4 regions of the Syntrophotalea carbinolica DSM 2380 genome follow, and region 2 is predicted to be linked to each of the others. Evidence: riboswitches for the same ligand, from Rfam matches in the RefSeq annotation. Region 2 holds a riboswitch; each other region holds the start of a gene.

Region 1 (5,586 bases), 240 kb from region 2:
GCCTGGCCGGATCTGACGACATCCCAGACAAACGAATCGCCCGGTATGCTTGCCGACCGAGGAGGCTTGCTGGGCATTACGGCGCGCATGGTCAGGGCGCCTTCGCGCAACATGGCAAGGGCCAGAAAATCGCACGGCAAAGCCCGGTGCAGTTGCCGGTATGCCCGCTCGATCATATCCTCCGTGGACATTTCCAGATTGATGTCTCTGGAAAGCTGATGCAGGATCTCCAGGCGGCTGTTTTGCTTGAGAATTTCGGCATTACGCTTTTTGAGCTCAACGTAATAGTTCAGCTTGGAAGAGTTGACCCCCGTGAGGTTCTCAATAAGCGTCTTTTTATCAAGCATGATTCAAACCGTTGCAAAAGAAAGAATGGAGCAAAGATTCGCAAGAGCGTAACTCACCGTGACTAATAGGCTTTAAGAAAAAGCTTTTCAATATCCTCGGCGGTGGCGTCGCGGGGGTTGGTCACCAGACAGGCATCGTTGAGCGCATTCTGACTCAGGGTTTTGATATTTTCCTTCTTGAGCCCGACCGAAGCAAGGCGGTTATGCAGACCGATCTCTTTGGTAAGAGTGCTGACGGCTTCGATAGCTTTCTCGGCGAGGTCTTGCTTCGGACCTGCCTGACTGGCGGCTTCATCGATCTGCCGCGCGATTGCATTGAATTTATCCCGGCAAACGGGAAGATTGAACTGCATGATATGGGGTAACAAGGTGGCATTGGTTTCCCCATGATGGGTATCCAACAACCCGTCGATCTGGTGGGTCATGGCATGTCCCGCACCCAGGATGGCATTGGAAAAGGCGATCCCGGCGTTGAGACTGGCCATGGCCATATTGTTATTGGCCACGGCATCCTGTCGATCGAAAACCGATTGTTTAAGATTTGCAAAAATCAACCGGATGGCGTTCAGAGCATGAATGTCCGTCAGCGGCGTAGCCGCCAGCGAAACATACGACTCGATGGCATGGGACAGGGCGTCCATGCCCGTTGCGGCAGCAAGCCGGGCGGATTTGGTGTTGAGCAAATCCGGATCGATAATGGCGATATCCGGAATCAGTGACTTGGAGATAATCGACATCTTGAGACGTCGTTGATGATCGACGATGATGGCGAACTGGCTGACTTCGGATCCGGTACCGGCAGTACTGGGAACAATGACCATCGGCGGCAGTGGATGCCGGATTTTATTCACCCCCTCGTAATCCTGCAATTCGCCGCCGTTGGTCGCCAGGGTGGCGATGGCTTTGGCGGTATCGGCCGGACTGCCCCCTCCCACCGCAACCAGGGCATCGCATCCCGAACGCAGATAATGGGCAACGCCTTCGGTGACTTCCAAGTCCTTGGGGTTGGAGGTTATGGATGAAAAGATTTCATACTGCAACCCGGCATTGCGCAGATAATAAAGCGCTTTATCTACCCACCCGGCGTCGATAAGCCCCTGATCCGTGACGACGAAGACCTTGGAGGCACCGCTGCGTGCAGCACTTTCGCCGATCTGGCTGAGCGCGCCCTGCCCGAAAATAATTTCCGGTGTAACAAACTTGCGAATGCTCACGGAATCTCCCTTTGACAAAGGGCTCATCTCTTTTCCGCTCAACGGCAACATACCTTGGCTGTGCCGATTTCACTCCAACGCCAGTGCCGTTCCGTCGGTTGCAAACTGCCCGCATGGCAGCATTCACCGTTGTCAACCGACAGGGAAACATAACGTTTACAGTATAGTAATTCGGCAGTTAGAGTCAAAAGAAACTTTTCCGCGGCTTTCCCGGGGACGATTCCGCGCCCCGGAAACTATCTTGTTTTCATCCGAAAACGATCCTTTTCCCTTACAAAAACCGCACAGTGTGCACCACGGGTTTCCGCATGCACACTAGCTGGTGGCAACGGCATCACATCTCCGACATGCCAACCTGCGAACTCAGCAGATGAACTTTGACTTTTTCACCGACCTTGAATACATCCTTGTCTTCCGGCAGCAGGGCCAGAGCATCGGCGCGCACCATGGTCTTTAAGATGCCGGTATTCTGGTCACCGGAGCAACTGGCGAAATAGCATCCGTCCTGAAGACGGATATTGACTCTCTGAAAATTGAGAACCCCGAGGCGTTTTTTGGTCAGATCGCTCTCCAGAACCGCTTCGATTTCCTGCTTGATCACCTTGGTATGCCCCATCATTTTCAGCAACGCCGGCTTCACCAGCTCCTCGAAGGTAACCATGGTCGAGACGGGATTGCCGGGCAGCGAAAAGACGGGAGTTCCTTCCCTCATGGCAAAGGTCGTCGGCCGCCCCGGCTTGATATCGACTTTCCAGAAAACAGGTTTGACCCCAAGCTCCTCCAACACCGAACGAACAAAATCCCGGTCGCCGGTGGATACGCCGGCGGAGGTTATCAACGCATCGGCTTTGAGTCCTTCGCTGATTTTTTCTATATGGCTGGCCCGATTGTCAAGTGCAATGCCAAGGACGACCGGTTCGGCGCCGATTTCTTTCAGGGATGCGACCAGAGCCAGCGAGTTGCTGTTGATGATGCGATCTTCGCTGAGGGTCTCGCCCAGCTCTACAAGTTCGTCCCCCGTAGATAGAATAGCGACACGAGGTTTACGGTAAACCGGCACAAACACCTTGCCGTACGATGCCAACATGCCGATTTCCGCAGGTCGAAGCAGCGTCCCTCGCGGCACCACACATTCGCCCTGCTTCACGTCTTCGCCTTTGACACGAACATGGGCATGGGCTTTGACCGTCTTTTGAACATGTACAAGATGCCCCTCCTCGGCCGTTTCCTCGACAGGCACGATGGCATCGGCCCCTGCCGGCAGAGGAGCCCCGGTCATGATTTTGATGGCAGTACCCGGTTCGACCGTCTTGTCGGAACCGCCACCCGCGGGAATAAAATCGATAACTTCGAGGCGTGTCGGCTTTTGGCAATCCTGGCTGCGGACAGCATAACCGTCCATAGCGGAATTGGTCCAACGCGGCATATCCCAGGTCGCGGTTACATCTTCGGCCAGAATGCGGCCGACGGCATCGCTAATAAGAACGCGTTCCTGACCCAGTAGAGGAACATTTGCAAGTATCAGATTTCGGGCTTCCAAAAAGCTCGGCATGGCTGTATCGGCCTCCTTCAGACGTGGCTGGTTCCTCCAGGATATTCCATAACCCACAAAAAAAACTAAGCGGAAAATTCGAAAACGGCGAGCCCCGGGCTGACAACAGGTATCCAAGCCACCGGCACGGCACCGTTAAATATTTTTCAAGACAAGGACTTTTCCTTTTAGTCCTACCCCCGGATCGAACATTGCGCAATCGATAAAACAGCGTATTGCTCAATTTTTTTTGACCTGACCCTGCAAGTCAAAAAATCTCTGCTACAATAACACCCGACGCAAAAAGGTTCCCCCCTTTCATCGGAAAGAACCTTTTTGGATACATTACCTCAAACAGCCCAAGGCAATGGTCTCCTTTCCGAAAACAGGGAGGCTCCGCTGTTTCCGGCGAAACCCATCGGCCCGACGCCCCTGAGAGATAAAATCTCTTTTAGGGCATCAGGCTCGGAGGCGCATTCTTGATTGCACTTTGTTGTGGATTCAATATGTTACCTGCAAACGACGGAGCCGTAGCTACCACCGGGCCGCAACAAGCCCGGCAGGCGAAAACCATGCCCCCTCATTCGCGTAGGCCATCCAAGTTATAATAATGTCCGGAAATTTTCAACCACAAAGACCAACTCGAAACGGGCTGTATCAAACCAAGTATCGAATCGAAGCTGAAGCCGTTACGTATCGACACAACCAGGGCGTTACAAAAAGGAACACTCAGTACCTGATTTGACACACCGCATCACTTCTGGAACACATTTACGGGGCAATCATCCACCGACACCAACTCCGCCCCGACCCGTTGAAAGCAAAAACTCTAACCGTGTTTTGTTTTGATGGATTTCGGTTTTCGCCTAAGGGACCGGGACTTGGCCGGGAATCGAAGTCTCAACGGAAATAAAAAGCACGCTGTTCTGTTTTTGAAAGACAAACCGTAAACACTACTGGCATTCAAATTGCTAATGCCTATAACTCCCAGCCCGAATGCATAAACCATCGTTTTGGCATTTGGTAAACACTAAATTCAAAGATAGATTGGAACCCATATGTACCATGGGAAGGAGGTGACCCACCGAAACAACTTTGTACATTATTGATTCAGACAATCTTTTACAGTTTGTCGGTGTCAGGTAAGTAAGATTTTCAAGCGGATGTTTTTATTTGTGGTGAAAGCCATTTCGTTGCTTTCACAAAAAACTCATCTTATGAGGAGGATTCATCATGCCCGTTGTAAATCTCGCAGAAACTACTTTCGGCTTCTTCATCCCCAGCGTTACCCTGATGGGCCCCGGTTGTGCCAAAGAAGTTGGCCCCAAGGCCAAAGAACTTGGCGCAAAAAAAGCTCTTCTCGTCACCGATGCTGGTCTGATGAAGATGGGTGTTGCCGACACCATCGCCGGTTACGTTAAGGACGCAGGCGTTGATGTCGTCATCTATCCCGGTGCCGAGCCCAACCCCACCGACAAAAACGTCCACGACGGCGTTAAAGTTTTCCAGGACAACGGCTGCGACTTCATCGTCTCCCTGGGCGGCGGCTCCTCCCATGACTGCGCCAAAGGTATCGGCCTGGTTACCGCCGGTGGCGGCCACATCCGCGACTACGAGGGCGTGAACAAATCCACCGTTCCCATGACCCCCCTCGTCGCCATCAACACCACCGCGGGTACCGCTTCCGAAATGACCCGCTTTTGCATCATCACCAACACCGACACCCATGTCAAAATGGCTATCGTTGACTGGCGCGTCACCCCGTTGATCGCCGTTGACGACCCCGTTCTGATGCTGGGCAAGCCCCCCGCACTGACCGCAGCCACCGGCATGGATGCCCTGACTCACGCCGTGGAAGCCTATGTTTCCACCATCGCCACTCCGATCACCGACGCTTGCGCCGAAAAAGCCATCCGTCTGATCGCCGAGTGGTTGCGTCCGGCCGTTGCTCTGGGCGCCAACATCGCCGCTCGCGATGCCATGTGCTACGCGCAGTACCTGGCCGGCATGGCGTTCAACAACGCCTCTCTCGGCTACGTACACGCCATGGCTCACCAGCTGGGCGGTTTCTACAACCTGCCTCACGGTGTCTGCAACGCCATCCTGTTGCCGGCCGTCTGCGACTACAACATGATCGCCTGCCCGGATCGTTTCGCTGACATCGCCGACTTCATGGGCGTACCCACCGAGGGTCTGAGCGTCACCGAAGCTGCTGCTGCCGGTATCGAAGCCATTCGCGAGCTGTCCGCTTCCATCGGCATCCCGGCCGGCCTGACCGAGCTGAATGTCAAAGAAGAAGACCTCAAGACCATGGCAGAAAATGCCCAGAAAGACGCCTGCATGCTGACCAACCCCCGTTCGGCTACGCTGGACCAGGTTATCAGCATCTACAAAGCAGCCATGTAATATGCTGAATTTGCGCCCGCCTTATGGCGGGCGCATTCTTAAAAATCATTCGATGCAGATTATTCTTGTGGAGCAATTGAGGGAAACC
Region 2 (5,586 bases):
GCCCTGGCGCGCTGTCACGCTGCCGTACAATCAGCGGTTATAGCCGCGCAGCAGCATCCGGGCTTGTCGGAATATGTCGCTTTGGGCACCGTATGGAAGCACTACCTGGCCGAATTCGCCGATCTGGATCCGGACAAGCGCGGCGGCAGCCATGCTTCGTTCTACCGCCGCATCGAAGCCGAACTGCCCATGGAATGCCGCCAGTCGATCGCCGAACTGCTCGCCGGGTTCGATCAGATTCTTGCACGCGGTGCAGACGCGCCCCTGCCGAAGGATCTGCCGGACCGTACCGCCCTGCTGCTTGGTGCGTTGCAGGCCTTCGCACAACCGCAACCGGAATATGCCCAAAAAGACTGATTACCCCCCCGCACAGGGACATGCTGATGCCTGATTTCGAACTGCAATATCCCCTGGCCCTGCTGTTGCTGCTTTTGGCGCCGCTGTTTCTGCTGCTGCGACGACGCACCCGACGCAAGCTGCCATTTCCGGCCATCCTTCCGGAAATGGCGCAACTGCGGCCCGGATTCTGGAAACGCAACTATAACGGGATTCTTTTCGGCCTCGTCTACCTGTGCCTGGTTATGAGTCTGGTCAACCCCGGCTACTCGAAAGAAACGGTGGAAGAATTCATTGAATCGAAATGGCTGTTTCTGGCCCTCGACCTGTCCGGATCCATGAAACGACCGGTCAGCCGGTTTTCCAGTCAAACCCTTGGCGACCTGGCTCTGGACGGCATTGAATCCTTTATCGACATGCGCCGCCATGAAGACTACATCGGCCTGGTGGCTTTTTCCAGCTATGCAAAACTGCTGGCGCCGCTGACGTTTGACAAGGATTTGCTCAAAGCCAAGCTTGCGTTGGTCCGAAGCAAAAACCACTCACGCATCTATCGGGAACTGGGAGCCGGCGGCGGCACCAATGCCTCCGAAGCGGTTTGGCTTTCCCTGTCCGCTTTTTTTTCCATGCTGCCGGAGGACAACCGACTGAGCGTCGAGCAGATTGCCGGCATGCGCGAATTTCTTCTCGGCGAACCGGGTGCGTTGCTCGACATTCCCCAGAAAATCCGCAACGCCGGGCTGGGTACGGGGATGGCCGTCATCCTGTTCACCGACGGCCGTATCGAGCCGACCCTGCGCGCCCATGTACGGCGCGGCGGTTTGCCTAACCTGGTCAACATCATCACCCTGATGAAAGCTGTGGGGGTCCGGTTTTATATTATTTCGGTCGGCGGCGAGGTCGACGCAGCGGTGCAAAAAGCCATGGAACCAACAGCCGGCGAACCGTCGGTGGGGCGTATCTTTGTTACGTCCCGGGGTTTGGATCGCCAGCAGATCGAAGCGGTCTACCGGGAAATCGACATCCTGGAAAGCAACCGGAACCTGACCCGTGTCACCCTTCAACCCCGCTGGATGCGCCCATCGCTGGCGCTGCTGGGGTTCGGCCTCATGGTTTTGCATCTGCTGTTGCGCAGCCTGCCAGCGCTGCGAAAGCTGTAATGCAACCGTTGTTGCAGAATTCTGCCCGGTACCCCGTGGCCCGCCGCAGATGGCTATCATGATTTAACGATTCAAGACAATTGCGAGGAATAAACCATGTCCAACATCAACGATATCCTTCGACATCATAAGCGCGCCACCCTTGCCGGCCTGCTACTCGTGCTGGTCGCAGGGGTTGCGCTGCTGATGGCCGGCATTGTCGGCTTCCGGGAAAAAACCGCCCACCTTGAGGCGCTGCAGCAACTCAACGCGCATCTGGCGAGCATGCCCCCGGATGAAGACCACCAAGCCAGCCTGGACGAACTCAAGCAAGTCATCCTCCAGGGTAAAACCCTCGGGGTGGCCATGCCGGAAGCCGAATACGCTCGTCTATGGCAGCAATGGCAACTGGCCGTCCGGCACTTCAAACAGATCAATGCCATGCTCGGCAATCGATATCTGGCAGCGGAACAACGGCAACAACTGCAAACCTTCCACTCGCAGCTGCTCTCCCTGCGCGACCGATGCGCGGCAAATCTCGATAGCATGGGCATGCAACCTGGCCCGCAGGACTGGAAACTACTCAACCTCAAAGGCAATGTATCGGTCATGCTGGCATACAGTGTACTTAATTTCGAACAGGACGGCCGCAAAGCCGCCAAATTCCTATCCGACGCCATTGATGATTATAAAAGCTCCATCGACCTCGTCGACCGGACCAGCAGCTCAACACTGGATCGCTCACTACCGCGCTGGAATATGGAACTCATCGTAGGTCTCGGCGAATACCGGAAAATAGGCCTGAGCGAAATCCGCCAGGAAAACATGTCCGAGGTCCAGGAACAACTGGAAGCGTTCATTCCCGATGTCGCTGGTTTCGCGCCAGGCGTGCCCCTGGAAACCCGCGTCGAGAAATAGGCGGTAGGTCATGCGATTCACGTCTCCCGAGTTATTCTGGCTGATTTTCTTACTCATTCCCATGGCCTGGCGGATTCTGTCCACAGAACACTATCTCAACCGCCTGCGTCATCGGTTCAGAGCCACCGTCAACGGCAACCCCCGCTGGCGTCGCGCGGCTCGTTGCCTGCTGCCGCTGCTCGGCCTGGCCAGCCTGATTACCGCGCTGGCCGGCCCGGAGATCACCGTCATGCGCGCCGGTTCCATCAGTGAAAATCTGGTCCTGGCCGTCGGTATCGACGTCAGTAAATCGATGCTGGCCGAAGACGTGGTTCTGAAACAACCATCGGTGAATACGACCAGCCCGCTTTCCAACCGGCTGAACGCCGCTCGGCAATGCGTACTGGCTCTTTTGAAACGACTGGATGGAGAAAAAGTCGGGCTGTTCTTTTTCGCCCGCAACGGCATTGAAGTCGTATCGCCGACCCGCGACCTCGGTTTCGTGCGCTACATGGCGACCCATACCGCGCTTGGAGACCTGACGGAGTCCGGTAGCAATCTGCTGGCTGCGATCGACAGCGGCTTGATGATGGTCGACAGCCAGCCGGGCTTACCGGCAAAGGCGGTCATCCTCATCACCGATGGCGAGGACACCGAAAATACCCGTTCGGAAATCATGCAGGGCCTCTCGCAAGGTTCCGGGCACCAAACACCTGTTTATACTGTCGGGGTGGGAAGCCCCCGTGAGGTTTTCATCCCCATCCGGCGAAAAGGCTCCACCGAAATAGACGGTTTTTACCTGGATGCTCACGATATCCCCTTAAAGACCCGTCACGACCCGCAAACCCTTCAGGAAATCGCCGTAGCGACCGGAGGCAGCTATCTGAATCTGGGCGACCGGCAGCCGGAGCACATCGCAACAAGACTCCTGAAAAACATCACCTCCACAACAGCCTCCCCCGTCGATCTCCCCGCGCGCCCGACCTCCCTGGATCTCGCTCCGATATTTCTTCTGCTTAGCCTGATTTTTTATATCCCTTTTTTACTTTTATAAAATTTCCCAACAAAAAAAATCGAAAAAAAACTCTTCAAAGGAATATAAAACCCCGTTGTTTACTCATTTGAGAAATGGATTTTCCGAACCATTTCAGTATATTACGCCTACCCTGAAAGCCGAAACCCAAACTGAAAAGGTATACGCCATACCATATTGAACTTTCGTTCTATTTTGTGTTATAAATCAAGAAGCTGAAGATGATCTTTGAAATATCGCATCGAGAATTGACGCAATACTACCAATCTCCGAGCCTCGCTGCCTACTGGGAAGGTCCTTATGGCGACAGGCCGACGGGTTCCGCTGGAAACAGTGGCGCCTCCCTTTTTGGAAAGGAGATTTTACCCGGAACCATTCCAGATAGTAAAAGATTGGGAGGAAGCAAGAGAATGGATAAAATCTTTCGCGTTAACATGACGGACCTCACCTGCAAAGTTGAGGAAGTCCCCGCCGAATTCGCAACCTTGGGTGGTCGCGCCCTGACCTCTACCATCGTTGCGGCGGAAGTACCCCCCAGCTGTCATGCCCTCGGCCCCAACAACAAGCTGGTTTTCGCCCCCGGCCAGCTGTCCGGCACCCCGGCCGCTAACTCCGGCCGTATGTCCGCCGGCGCCAAGAGCCCCCTGACCGGTACCATCAAGGAGTCCAACTCCGGTGGCACCACCGCTCAGCAATTCGCCAAAATGGGCATCAAGGCCATGATCATCGAAGGCCTGCCCAAAGAAGACAAATGGTACCGCCTGCATGTCACCATGGACGGCGTAACCTTCGAGGACGCGTCCGAACTGGTTGGCAAGCAGAACTTCGACGTCATCGAAGCCATGAACGAGAAGTTCGACAAGAAGATCGGCGTCATGACCATCGGCATCCCCGGCGAAAACCGCCTGGCTTCCGCCAACATCTCGGTTAAAGACCCCGACCAGAAGATCCGTTCCCATGGTCGTGGCGGCCTCGGCGCCGTAATGGGCTCCAAAAAGATCAAGGCCATCACCGTTGATGCTACCGGGGCCGGCAAAGTAGCCATCGCCGATCCCGAGAAATTCCGTGCCGCTGCCAAAGTTTTCGCCAAGGGCATGCTCGACCACCCCGTTACCGGCGAAGGTCTGCCGACCTACGGCACCAACGTTCTGATCAACATCCTGAACGAAGCCGGCGGCCTGCCGACCAAAAACTTCAAGTACGGCACCTGCGAGCACCACGACAAAGTGTCCGGCGAAACCATGCACGACACCATCGCCGGCCGTCCCAACGGTCACACCAAGCATGGCTGCCATGCCGGTTGTATCATCCAGTGTTCCCAGGTTTATACCGATGACAAAGGTGAGTACATCACCTCCGGCTTCGAATACGAGACCGTATGGGGCCTCGGCATCAACTGCCTGATTGAAGACCTGGACGATTGCGCCCGCATTGACAACGCCATGGACAACATCGGCATCGACTCCATCGAAGGCGCCGTACTGCTCGCCGTTGCCATGGAAGCCGGCGTTCTGCCCTGGGGTGACGGTAAAGAAGCCCTGCGCATCATGAACGAGGAAATCGGCAAGTGTACCCCTCTCGGCCGCATCCTCGGCAACGGCACCGGCTCCGTCGGCAAGGCTTTCGGCCTGACCCGCGTACCGGTTGTCAAGAACCAGGGTATCCCGGCTTACGACCCCCGTTCGGTTAAGGGTATCGGTATCACCTACGCTACCACGACCCAGGGTGCCGACCACACTGCCGGTTACACCATCGCCACCAACATCCTCAAGGTCGGCGGCTTCGTCGATCCTCTGAGCAAGGAAGGCCAGGTTGAGCTTTCCCGCAACCTGCAGATCGCTACCACCGCTGTCGACAGCACCGGTATGTGTATCTTCGTAGCCTTCCCGGCCCTGGATATCCCTGAAGTACTGCCCGCCCTGGTGGACATGCTCGCCGCCCGCTTCGGTGTGGAAATGAGCGTTGACGACTTCGTCGCTCTGGGTACCAGGATTCTGAAAATGGAAAAAGAGTGGAACACCAAGGCCGGCTTCACCAACGAAGACGACCGTCTGCCCGAGTTCTTCGAGCTTGAGCCGATTCCGCCTCACAATGCGGTTTGGGACTTCACTCCCGAAGAAATCGACGAACTCTGGAACTTCTAAGAGTCGCGCTGATATGCAATACCAGTGGGCACCCCAA
Region 3 (5,586 bases), 1.3 Mb from region 2:
ACCTTTTATACGAGAGCCTCGCACGGTTGCAGGCAACACGCAAAAATTATCTGCGAAACAATACCTGTCCGGCTGGCCATGCCTTATAAAAATAGCGAAGGTACGCATTGGGTCGTACCTTCGCCAAGGAGGCAGGGGAACATGAAATCTCGCAAAGTCCAGCCCCTTGCCCTCAAACCATGCATAGGTACCGGTATATCCCGGTCCGTTGTCAACTTTTTGCGAGCCATGGACCTTATCCACCGCCAACGAACGGATACGCTTTAACGATGGCTCCTCTCCGAATATGGAGTTCACAAAACTGCTGTTTCTGGATGACCTTACCGTTCACCCGAACCATGACAGTCGCAGGGCTGATATCGTGTAAACGCAGCAATTCGAGGAGTGCGATAGTCTTTCCATCAGGAATCCTGTCGGTTTTCAAAACCACCATCGACATTGATGCCTCCCTTCGACACTTTGAAATCCCGCCCTCTGCCGGAGGCCGGTTTGTCCATCCCTTATCAGGGCAGAACAAACCGGCCCTTTACTTCTCAGCCAGGATTCTCCCGGCAGTTAAATCTACCGCTGGTTTTCCGTGGTGCGCTCTCCCTTGCGGTATTCATATTTATCCAGGCTAAGCCGTTTGAGGGTTTCCGGTGTAGGTATGCCCCACTCGTCCCAGCCGCGGGCGCGATAGTAATCGCGCAACATATAGCCCAGATCGGGCACGTAATCCCCGGAGCCGCCCTGACGGGGGCTGGCAAGTATACGAGGCGGCAGGGTATCGTCCTTACGGCTGACGCCTTCACGGGTATTGAACAGACGCTTGAGGTTGAAGATCCGCTCACCGCATTCCAGCCACTGTTCGTTGGTGAAGTCCCAGCCGACGATATGATTGAGGAATTGGGTCATGGGGCCAACGGTCATACCGCCGAAGATGGAGAATTTGCAGAGCTTCAGCGAATCCATCATGCTCATGAAATGCTGCTGATCGGCAACGAACTTGCCTTTGCCTTCGTTGGTGTAAGGAGGCAAAGGCGCATCGTAGCCCAGATCCGCGATATTGAAGCAGCCTTCGCCCTCGAAGTCCTGGTTGTAGGCCTGCATATGACAGGCACCGCGGTTGGAGGTGGCGTAGGCAACGCCGAGGCCGCCGCGACCGCGCGGATCATGGGCGGGGAACATCATCCCCTTGGTATGAATGGCAAACTCTTCGCTGGCAGGGCCGACGCGTTTAACGGCTTCAAAAATGCCCTGGGAACAAGGGTCACCGATACCTTTGCGCAAACAGACCTTCTCGAGCATCTCGCACATGGCCAGGCCGTTACCCCAGGTCATCTCCAGACCGTCGGTATCGCCCTCGTCGATCATGCCATGTTCCCAGGCCTCCATAAGGAAAGAGATAATCCCGGCGGCTTCGATGGTATCGACACCGTAATCGTTACAAATTTCATTACCCTTACAGATGGCTTCCACATCGTCAACCAGACAGTTGGAGCCGAGCAGGCCGAGGGTTTCGTACTCGGGACCGCCCCCCTCTTTCATCTTGAAAGCACCCGCGGGAATCTCTACGGTACGACCGCAACCGATCAGGCAACCGCCGCAGTGGTAGCGCTTCTTGAGAACTGTCTTGGCCAGCTCCTGGCCTGAAACTTTGGCAGCCTTGTCCCAGGTTCCCCATAGCCAGTTCTTGATCGGCAGGTCACCGCAGTCGTTGAAAATTTCAACGGCGCAGGAGGTGCCGTAAGTGCCGAGCGGTCCGTCGTAGACTTCTTTGGTTTTGGCGCGAATTTCCTTGACCAGCTCTTCATAGGGCTCGGGTCTGGCGATAGCGACCTTTTTTGACCCTTTACAGGCGATGGCCTTAAGGTTCTTGGAACCCATGACGGCGCCGCCGCCGCCACGACCGGCAGCGCGACCTTCCCGGCCATCGGTCATAATAGCGGCAAACTTGACCAATTTTTCTCCGGCTTGGCCGATGGAAATAGCCTGGGAACCTCTGCCCAGTTCTTCCTTGAGAATCTTATCGGTATCAAAAGTGCCCTTGCCCCACAGCTTATCGGCCTTTTTGATCTGAATATCGTCGTCCACGATGGTGACATATACAGGCTGCTTTGCCTTGCCCTTGACCATCAAGCCGTCGAGGCCGCAGGACTTGAGGGTCGCGCCCCACTTGCCGCCGCAGTCGGATTCGAGATAAATCCCGGTCAGAGGACCTTTAGTGATCAGCTCCCAACGACCCGACTGAGCCACCTTGGTACCGACATAAGGACCGGTCATGCAGATCAGGACGTTTTCCGGCCCCAACGGGTCGATACCGGGCGCGGTGTTTTCATACAGCAACTTAGCACCCAGACCGCTGCCGCCAATATATTTTTTCAGGTCATCTTCACTGGGCTCGATGTATTCCACTGTTTCGTTGGTCAAATCAATGACCGCGATCTTTTGCCAATAACCACCTAACATGTGCTGTTCTCCCTTCCTCAGACGAGGTTGCTCAAAATGCAAATATCTCCTTTCCGAAAGGGAGGCTCCGCCGTTTCCAGCGAAACCCTGCCGGCCCGTCAGCCATGAGGTCCATCCTTTTAGGCTTAAGACTCGGAGACGTGTTCTGTACCCTCCGCAGAGGAGAGTCCATTTGTACGTTCAGGGGCATAACAGGGATCCAGGGGAATACATTTGGATTAATATAATAGATGCTACATTTTTTCAAGTGAAATTTTATATTATTTGGCTATTTATTTTTTATTTAAAAAACTCGCCCACGAACAGCGATCAGATTTCTGCCTTGCCGAGCAGCAAAATGCTCAAAATGACAAACAGATCGACTTGTCACCGGATAGCGAACGAGACTATCTCGAAGCGACTGACTTGAGACAACACTGCTGCTACTGCAGACACTGCAACAATCCCATGGCCCACTGACAGGCGCCACACGGTTCATTGCCGGAATAGCAATTTTCCTGAAAGTCTTCCTCCTGCACCAGATTGCAGGGTGCTCCCCAGCAGTTGCTGCAGTAGGGATAGTCAAACTCTAAAACATTACGGCGAAAAACCTGAAACTCGGTATCGTTCCAGATCTCCAATAGCGGCCGTTCGTTGAGATTACCGAACTCCTTAACCTTGACCAGCCGGTCCCAGTCGCCGACATAGCATCGATACTGGTGCCAAAGGTAATAACAGGGATGCACCCCACCGTACCAGGAGATGAAAGCCGAGCCACCAGTGACGAAATCACACCTGCGATCCGCCAAGGGGGTGATAGCCGGCAGTTTGAGTTCGATACCCATTTCATCGGCCACCCTCTGCGCCTCTGCGTAAACTTCTTCCACTTCGTCTTGCAGTGTCATATCCCGGGTGAGTATTTGCCTGACGTCCACGAAAGTCTCCCGCCGACGCGCCTCGAGCCGCATCTTGTCGATCAGCTGATTGACCTGGTCAATGCGTGGATCGCCCTCCAGGCCTCCCGATCCTTGCCGTCTCCAAGGAATTTTGGAGGTATTATGGAATCTATAAGACGCCACTTCCAGCCCCCCCTGTGTTTTCCGCTTCCAAGGGGTTTGATCGTAAAGATGGATATCCAGGCCCAACTCCGCCAAGCGCTGCTTCCACTCGTTAAAAATAGCCACTGCTGCCTCGCTGGAGCTGTGGTAGGTGGCCTGTTGCACCGAAGCCGGGGTGTAGGGCAAGGTCTGTGAAACGATGCAGAAATCGGCGCCGCGCTGCGCCACCCAGCGCACCACATCAGGCAGCTGGCGAAAGTTTTCACGCATGGTGACGAACTCGGCCCCAACCTTCAGCCGGCTGCCCGGTTGGGTTCGGCGGGCTTCGGACAATACCGCAAAGGCTCGCGCCATATCGCTGAGATTCTCGCCTTCCCGAACCTTGCTGAAAGTTTCCGGCTTCACTCCGTCCACCGACAGGCAGATGCGGTCGAGCCCTGCGGCCACCAGCTTGCGGGCAATGGACTTGTCGAGCAGCAGGCCGTTGGACTGAAATCCGATCCAGGCGTCATCAGGCATTGCCTGGCGGGCTCTAGCAACCCAATCAAGCAGATGCGGGTGCATAAGCGGTTCGCCGATGCCGTTGAGGACCAGGGATTCGAGCCGAGGGAAAGCGGGTTCGAGGGCGTCGAATAACTCCGGGCGGAGGTCTCCGTCGGTCACCTGGCTGTCCTGCGACTGCTTGACACACATGGGGCAGCGCAGATTGCAGTGGGTAGTGGTCTCGACGAACAACTTGCTCGGATAATCCCGCAAAGCCGGCTCAGTCTCTGTTCCTTCTGTGCTCACGGCGTTAAACATATGCGTATTTCCCATTTGGAAAATTGCCAAAGACACATAAAAAGAAGAATCGTCCTGAATAAATATGTATACCAGGCCGAAACATTTTACAAGTTATTTTTAAAATATTTGGCTATTTTTACAACCGGCCGTTTTCACTGAATTCAGTTATCAAGGATCTTGGCGAGGGCATTATCTCGCAGGGAACGATTTATTGCCGGATACGATATACTGCTTTTATACTTCCACCATAACAGGAGGTTTTCATGCCCAATCAGGTCAAAACGGTTTCGCAAACGAGGGTCGTACTGGCACAGGTCGCCATGCCCGGAGACGCGAATCCGGCCGGCAACGTCCACGGTGGCACGATCATGAAACTCATCGACAATGCCGCCGGCGTCGTCGCCATGCGCCATACCCGCCGCAACGTCGTGACCGCCTCCATCGACAGGCTTGACTTTCATTACCCTGTCTTCGTCGGCAACCTGATTATCCTAAAAGCCTGCCTCAACCGAGTCGGCAAGACCTCCATGGAGGTCGGCGTCAGAGTTGAGGCCGAAAATGTCATGACGGGAGAGATTCGGCACACGGCATCTGCCTACCTGACCTTCGTTGCCCTGGATGCCGATGGATATCCTACAAATGTACCTGAATTGATCAGCGAAACACTGGAAGACAAGCGTCGCCTGGCCGAGGCCGTGGAACGCTACGAGCGTAGAAGATGCACAAACTGCAGGCGGTGAAGAAAATAATCATTCGATACGTTGCCCGGTGCAAGGAGCTACTTGCCGGCCCTTCCCAGAAGCCCATCGGCCAGCCGGATGTGCTCGACCTGCTGCCAGGGGATACCAAGCAACTCTGAGCCGGCGGCATCCACCGCCACCGGGTCGAATCCGGCCAGCAGCTTGTCGACGGGGGGCTCGCAGGTCGGTCCGCCCAGGTGATACTCGGCCAGTCCGACACTGGCGTCGATAAACGCCAGATCCGGCTTGCGATAGCGGTTCAGTTCAAAAATCGATCTATGCATCTGCGCATGGAAAGCCGATTTTTTCCAGTGTCCGCCCTGCTGGTAATAAGCCGGCGGCGCGACGCCGATCATATTTTTCATACTGAGAGTGACTTCGGCCAGGGAATGAGCCTTGAGGACCGCCGCGGAGATGACAAAACTGTCCATCACCATTCGTGGCATCATGAAGGTGGGGAAAACCTCGCAGAGCGGATTCTGAAGCTCGACCAGTTCGGCGTTGTTGAGATCGACCAAATCAACGTCATATCGGCGAGCCAGACGCTCGTAACCGAGACGTTGAAAGATCTCACCGGT
Region 4 (5,586 bases), 250 kb from region 2:
CTGGGGATATCGTCGGGGGCACGGCAGGCCATCGGCGATGATGCGCAATTGTGTATCGACAGTCTGCGCGATGCCTTGGGGGTTGTGGCACGGCTGCTTCCATCGACATGTCAGGACCTCGAGGGGTTGCAGCAGCTCGTGGACAGTTTGGCCGTTGTCGGTGCCGTGGGTCGGCCTGAAGCTGCCGAACTGGGGATGAATAACGGTTTTGCCGACGCTGCGGACCGCTTTCAGGAACTGGAGCGTGAACAACTGCAGTGCATATTCTCCGCGACCACCAATCTGGTCATGGTGTCGGATTCCCGCGGCATGGTGACGCATCTCAACCCGGCCGCCGAGCAGTTTTTCAGCGAGTGTGCCTGGCGCAGTGTCCCGTTTTGGCAATTGCTGGCCCTGTCCGGCAGCGGACTGGATGAGGTCCTTGCCGCTTATACGCCCGATTCCCACCATGAAATCTATCTGTCCTGGGCCGGGCAATGGTTTAATCTTCGCTTGGTGCCCTTTGCCCCCCATGCCGATGTGCCGTCCGGATATATCCTGATTCTCAACGATATAACCTGGCTGGTGGATAGTCGCCAGCATCTTGAAAGATTGGTCGCCGAACGTACCCGAGCTCTGACGAACTCGGAAAAGATGCTGCGGCTCATATTTCAGTCGGTCGGTAACGGTATTTTGCTGCTAAGCGATGACTATCGTATTGTAAAGGCCAATCAGCGAGCCGGGCAGATTCATGGCTGCAGTGCGGATGAACTGATCGGCAAGGATTTGCGCGATCTGACCGATAATCATGGCCGCTGGACACTTACCTCCTGCGTCGCGGCTCTAGGTGGCGAAACCAGCATGAGCGCGGAAATCCAGGTGCGACGGACCGACGGCAGCATGCTGCCGACCAGTTTCATGGTGACCTCTGTCGCCATTGACGGCCGTCACTTCTGGTCCATCATTGTGCGGGATATTTCCCGGCAAAAGGCCCTGGAAGAACGCCTGCGTATGGAAAAACAGCAGGTGGAAGAGATGAATGTGACCTTGCGCAACGTTATGAAAAGCGTCGACGGTGACCGCAAGGAGTTCGAAAATACCCTCGCGCGCAGGATTCGTTCCCATCTGCTGCCGGCCATCGATCGCATTGAAGGCGAATCTTCCGAGAATATCCGCGCCAGCTATCTGGATCTCGTGCGGGAACAGCTTATCGGCCTGACCAGCGGTTCGGCGTCGGAAATCGATGCCAATCTGCTGAAATTGAGTAAGACGGAAATGCGCATCTGCCAGTTTATTCAGGCCGGGTGTTCCACCAAGGATATCTGCGAAGCCATGAACCTGGCTTTCGAAACCGTACAGACCCACCGCAAAAATATCCGCCGTAAATTGGGCTTGCGGGGCAAAAATGTCAATCTGCATTCCTACCTGATCGGGCGTCGTTCTCTCACCGTGGATCAAGACGCCTGACCATCCTGCACAATCCTCGCCCGTTCCTCAATGGTTTGCCATGTACAGGTTTGATAGCGAACATCTTCGCGATGATGTATACAGCATCGAACACTGTTTTAGGCAGTAAAATGTTCGATCGGGTATGCGATAATACCCTTAAATACCCCGAATCATGACCTGTCTGCCGAATTCGGCTTGTGCTATAACCCAATCAAGCGGTTCTTTCGCGCCCGCAACGGTTTTTAGCTGACCCGTGCAGCTATGGCCGCTTCAATGCGCGGCAGTCTCCGAGCCAGGTCCGCCTAAGGGGATGGTCTTCAGGGCGTCTGGCCAAAGGGTTTCGCTGGAAACGGCGATGCCTCCCGCGTTTGGAAAGGAGATAATCCCGGAGTTCCGTTCCATTAATTTCGCATTGGGAGGAAAACAAGCTATGCACATTGTACGTGTCAACATGTCTGATCTGACCGTCAAGACCGAAGAGGTACCCGCCGAATGGAAAACCCTCGGTGGCCGTGCCCTGACCACCACGATTGTGGCGGCCGAGGTAAACCCCACCTGTCACCCGCTCGGTCCCAATAATAAACTCATTTTTGCCCCCGGAATGCTGTCGGGCACCCCGGCCGCAAACTCCGGTCGCATGTCCTGCGGCGGTAAAAGCCCTCTGACCTACGGCATCAAAGAGTCCAATGCCGGTGGGACGACCGCCCAGCAGTTCGCCAAGCTCGGCATTCAGGCCATGATCATCGAAGGGATTCCCGCCGAGGATAAGTGGTACCGTTTGCATGTGGACAAGGACGGCGTGACCATCAATGAAGAGTCGGAAGTCGTCGGCATGCAGAACTTTGCCGTCATCGGCGAGATGGAAAAACGTTTCGGCCCCAAAGTCGGCGTCATGACCATCGGCATCCCCGGCGAAAAACGCATGGCCATGGCCAACATTTCCGTCAAGGACCCGGATCACAAGATCCGTTCCCACGGCCGCGGCGGCATGGGCGCGGTCATGGGCTCCAAAAAGATCAAATGCATCACGGTTGACGGCACCGGCGCCGGCAAAGTGGCGATAGCCGACCCCGACAAGTTCAAGAAGGCCGCCCGGGTGTTTGCCAAAGCGCTGTTGGATCACCCCGTTTCGGGGCAGGGCCTGCCCACCTACGGTACCAACATCCTGGTCAATATCCTGCACGAAGCCGGTGGTCTGCCGACCAAGAACTTCCGTTATGGTCAGTGGGAACACCACGACAAGATCTCCGGTGAAACCATGCACGACACCATCGTGGAGCGCAACGGCCATCCCAAGCACGGTTGCCATGCCGGCTGCCTGATTCAGTGCTCCCAGGTCTACAACGACAAAGATGGCAACTATCTGACCTCCGGCTTCGAATATGAAACCATCTGGGGACTGGGTGCCGACTGTCTCATCGAAGACCTGGACGATATCGCGACCTGCGACAATATCATGGATGATATCGGCGTCGATTCCATCGAAGGCGTGGTCTGCATGGGCGTGGTGATGGAAGCCGGCATCATTCCCTGGGGCGACGGCAAGGGCGCCATCCGACTGCTGCGCGAAGAAGTCGGTAAAGGCACCGCTCTGGGCCATATCATCGGCAACGGTACGGGATCGGTCGGCAATGCTTACGGCCTGACCCGGGTGCCGGTGGTCAAAAACCAGGGTATCCCCGCTTATGACCCCCGCTCGGTTAAAGGGATCGGCATTACCTATGCGACCTCGACGATGGGCGCGGACCATACCTCCGGTTATTCAATCGCTACCAATATCCTCAAGTGCGGCGGGTTCGTCGATCCTTTGAGCAAAGAAGGTCAGGTCGAATTGTCGCGTAACCTGCAGATCGGCACGGCTTATATCGACAGCACCGGCATGTGCGTATTCGTAGCGTTCCCCATGCTCGACATTCCCGAATGTGCCGAGGCTCTCAACGATATGGTCTCTGCCCGTTACGGTATCGAGCTTGACAACGATGGCGTGGCTGAACTCGGTAAGAAGATTCTCAAACTTGAGCATGAGTTCAACCTGGCCGCCGGCATGAGCAATGCGGATGACCGGTTGCCTGAATTCTTCTCTCTTGAGGAGGTTCCGCCGCATAATGCCATCTGGGATTTCAGCGACGAGGAAATCGACGAATTCTGGAATTTTTAATTAGGCGAAAGGGGGCTCTTTCGCCGGGCCGGGGCAAGGGCACCCTTCCGGGTGGGTGTTCTTGCCCTGACTGCTTTAATGCCTCCTGTTCATGGTTGAGATTTATTGCCGTTCGGACCTTTCGGTCCGAGCGGCTTTTTTTTTTCGGTGTGCGATGTCTCTGCATCGTAAAAGTATCCTTGTGCAAAAAAGACTTGACCCTCATTTAAACGTTTGTTTAATTTGATCTGAGTGATGAGGAGATCGTATTAACGCGGAGTGTTGCCCTATGGATCATGCCGATACTAAAAAGAAAATTCTGGACTGCGCCGAAGCGCTTTTTGCGCCACACGGTTTTCGCGGCACCTCGTTGCGCCGCATAACCTCTGCTGCCGGGGTGAATCTGGCAGCGGTGCATTACCATTTCGGATCCAAAGATGGTCTCATCGAGGCGGTGTTCAAACGTCGCATGGAGCCCCTGAATGCCGAACGCATAAAGGCTCTGCACGAATTGCGCAACCGTGCCGGTTACGGTGTGGAACAGGTGGTGCGCGCTTTCGTGGAGCCGACCGTGCGGTTTTCAGAACAGGATCAGGGCAGTCGCAATTTCGTGGCTCTGATTGGCAGGGCCCTGATCGAGCCGGATGAGGGCCTGAGGCAGATGTTTTACCGTCTGGTAGCTCCGTTGTTTCGGTTGTTGCTCGATATGCTGTGCGAAGCGCTGCCGCGTTTGGAGCGTGATCAGCTGTTCTGGCGATTGAATTTTGCTCTCGGATCCCTGGCGCGCTATCTGTGTCTGGCCGGACAGTTACCCGCGGTGGCCGAGGCCATGGAACTTGAAAACCCTGCATTGCCGCCGAGTGATTGGCTGGTCGATTTTATCGTTCACGGGATCGAGGCGCCATGAGAAGTTTTTGGGGTATTGCCTTTCTGTTGGTGTTGGTCGGGTGTTCCGTACATCGTCCCGTTCCTGTGGAACTTCCGGTGCCGGTTCCGGATCGTTATCTCGAATCAACGGCCGCACCTGGCGAACCGGTTGCGCAACCCTGGTGGCATATTTTCGAGGATCCCGCCCTTGATCGCCTGATGCTGCAGGCTTTCGGCGCCAATCTTGAGCTGGATCAGGTTCTTGCCCGTTGGCAGCAGGCCGAGGCGGCGGTGCGGTCGGTCGAGTCGGCCCGCCGGCCGAGTTTAGGTTTGGATGGGCAGGCGGGGCGTCAGCGACAGATGACCTTTTTGGGGCCCGTTACGGCAGATCATTACAGTTTGTCGGTGGTGGCGGGTTTTGAACTCGACGTGTGGCGTAAGCTGGCATCCCGATCCGAAGCGGCCAGGCGCGAACAAGCGGCGGCCGCAGCCGATGTGGAAGCGATTTGTCTGTCTTTGTCGGCGCGGTTGGCGGATCTTTATTACACGGCAGTCGAGCAGCGCGCCCAGCACGCTTTGCTCGAAAACACCATTGTTTCCTACCTCGATATCCTTGAACGCGTGGAGCGGCGTTATCGCGCCGGTATCGCGCCGGCCCTGGAGGTCTATCAGGCACGCCAGAATCTGGCCGCAGCCCGTGCGCGCCTGCCCCAGGTGGAGGCCCGACTGGCCGCTGCCGAACATGGCTTGGCCGTGTTGTTGGGGCGCTACCCCCAAGGTGGCCTTGCCGGGCAACTGGCTGTTTTGCCCGCTCCGGCAAAGAATTATCCCCTGGGGGTGCCTTCGCAGTTGTTGAACCGCAGACCCGATGTCAAAGCCGCCTTGTTGCGGGTCAAGTCTGCCGACAATCGGGTAGCGGAGGCTATTGCCGAACGTTTTCCCGCTTTCAACCTGGCGGGTGGCTACGGTGGCGGTGCCGATACGCCGCGACAGGTATTCGCTTCGCCGAATATTTTCTGGAATCTGCTGGTCAATCTCACCCAACCTATCCTGGACGGCGGTCGTCGTCGTGCGGAAGTCGACCGCAGGCAGGCGCTGTTCAAGGAATTGCTGGCCAGCTATCAGACACGTGTGCTCGAGGCCTTTCGCGAGGT

The links. Region 2 has a riboswitch for molybdenum cofactor ahead of PCAR_RS02970 (aldehyde ferredoxin oxidoreductase family protein). Riboswitches for the same ligand answer to the same signal wherever they lie in the genome.
Region 1: it holds a riboswitch for molybdenum cofactor, as region 2 does, so the genes downstream of both, glp (molybdopterin molybdotransferase MoeA) here and PCAR_RS02970 (aldehyde ferredoxin oxidoreductase family protein) in region 2, are expected to answer to the same signal.
Region 3: it holds a riboswitch for molybdenum cofactor, as region 2 does, so the genes downstream of both, PCAR_RS13710 (aldehyde ferredoxin oxidoreductase family protein) here and PCAR_RS02970 (aldehyde ferredoxin oxidoreductase family protein) in region 2, are expected to answer to the same signal.
Region 4: it holds a riboswitch for molybdenum cofactor, as region 2 does, so the genes downstream of both, PCAR_RS04080 (aldehyde ferredoxin oxidoreductase family protein) here and PCAR_RS02970 (aldehyde ferredoxin oxidoreductase family protein) in region 2, are expected to answer to the same signal.

The regions. Positions count from the first base shown of each region.
Region 1 covers NC_007498.2:317,200-322,785, reverse strand. The annotation lists gene PCAR_RS01925 (GAF domain-containing sensor histidine kinase) at 1-347, opposite strand, end outside; gene PCAR_RS01920 (iron-containing alcohol dehydrogenase) at 410-1,561, opposite strand; gene glp (molybdopterin molybdotransferase MoeA) at 1,896-3,113, opposite strand; molybdenum cofactor riboswitch at 3,449-3,575, opposite strand; gene mdh (iron-dependent methanol dehydrogenase) at 4,326-5,498, shown strand.
Region 2 covers NC_007498.2:555,030-560,615, reverse strand. The annotation lists gene PCAR_RS18740 (hypothetical protein) at 1-357, shown strand, start outside; gene PCAR_RS02985 (vWA domain-containing protein) at 384-1,496, shown strand; gene PCAR_RS02980 (hypothetical protein) at 1,593-2,393, shown strand; gene PCAR_RS02975 (VWA domain-containing protein) at 2,404-3,426, shown strand; molybdenum cofactor riboswitch at 3,661-3,780, shown strand; gene PCAR_RS02970 (aldehyde ferredoxin oxidoreductase family protein) at 3,816-5,549, shown strand.
Region 3 covers NC_007498.2:2,956,200-2,961,785, forward strand. The annotation lists gene PCAR_RS13705 (sulfur carrier protein ThiS) at 236-439, opposite strand; gene PCAR_RS13710 (aldehyde ferredoxin oxidoreductase family protein) at 562-2,448, opposite strand; molybdenum cofactor riboswitch at 2,479-2,598, opposite strand; gene PCAR_RS13720 (radical SAM/SPASM family putative metalloenzyme maturase) at 2,871-4,286, opposite strand; gene PCAR_RS13725 (acyl-CoA thioesterase) at 4,532-5,008, shown strand; gene PCAR_RS13730 (DUF362 domain-containing protein) at 5,047-5,586, opposite strand, start outside.
Region 4 covers NC_007498.2:802,923-808,508, forward strand. The annotation lists gene PCAR_RS17665 (PAS domain S-box protein) at 1-1,446, shown strand, start outside; molybdenum cofactor riboswitch at 1,702-1,823, shown strand; gene PCAR_RS04080 (aldehyde ferredoxin oxidoreductase family protein) at 1,859-3,586, shown strand; gene PCAR_RS04085 (TetR/AcrR family transcriptional regulator) at 3,855-4,472, shown strand; gene PCAR_RS04090 (efflux transporter outer membrane subunit) at 4,469-5,586, shown strand, end outside.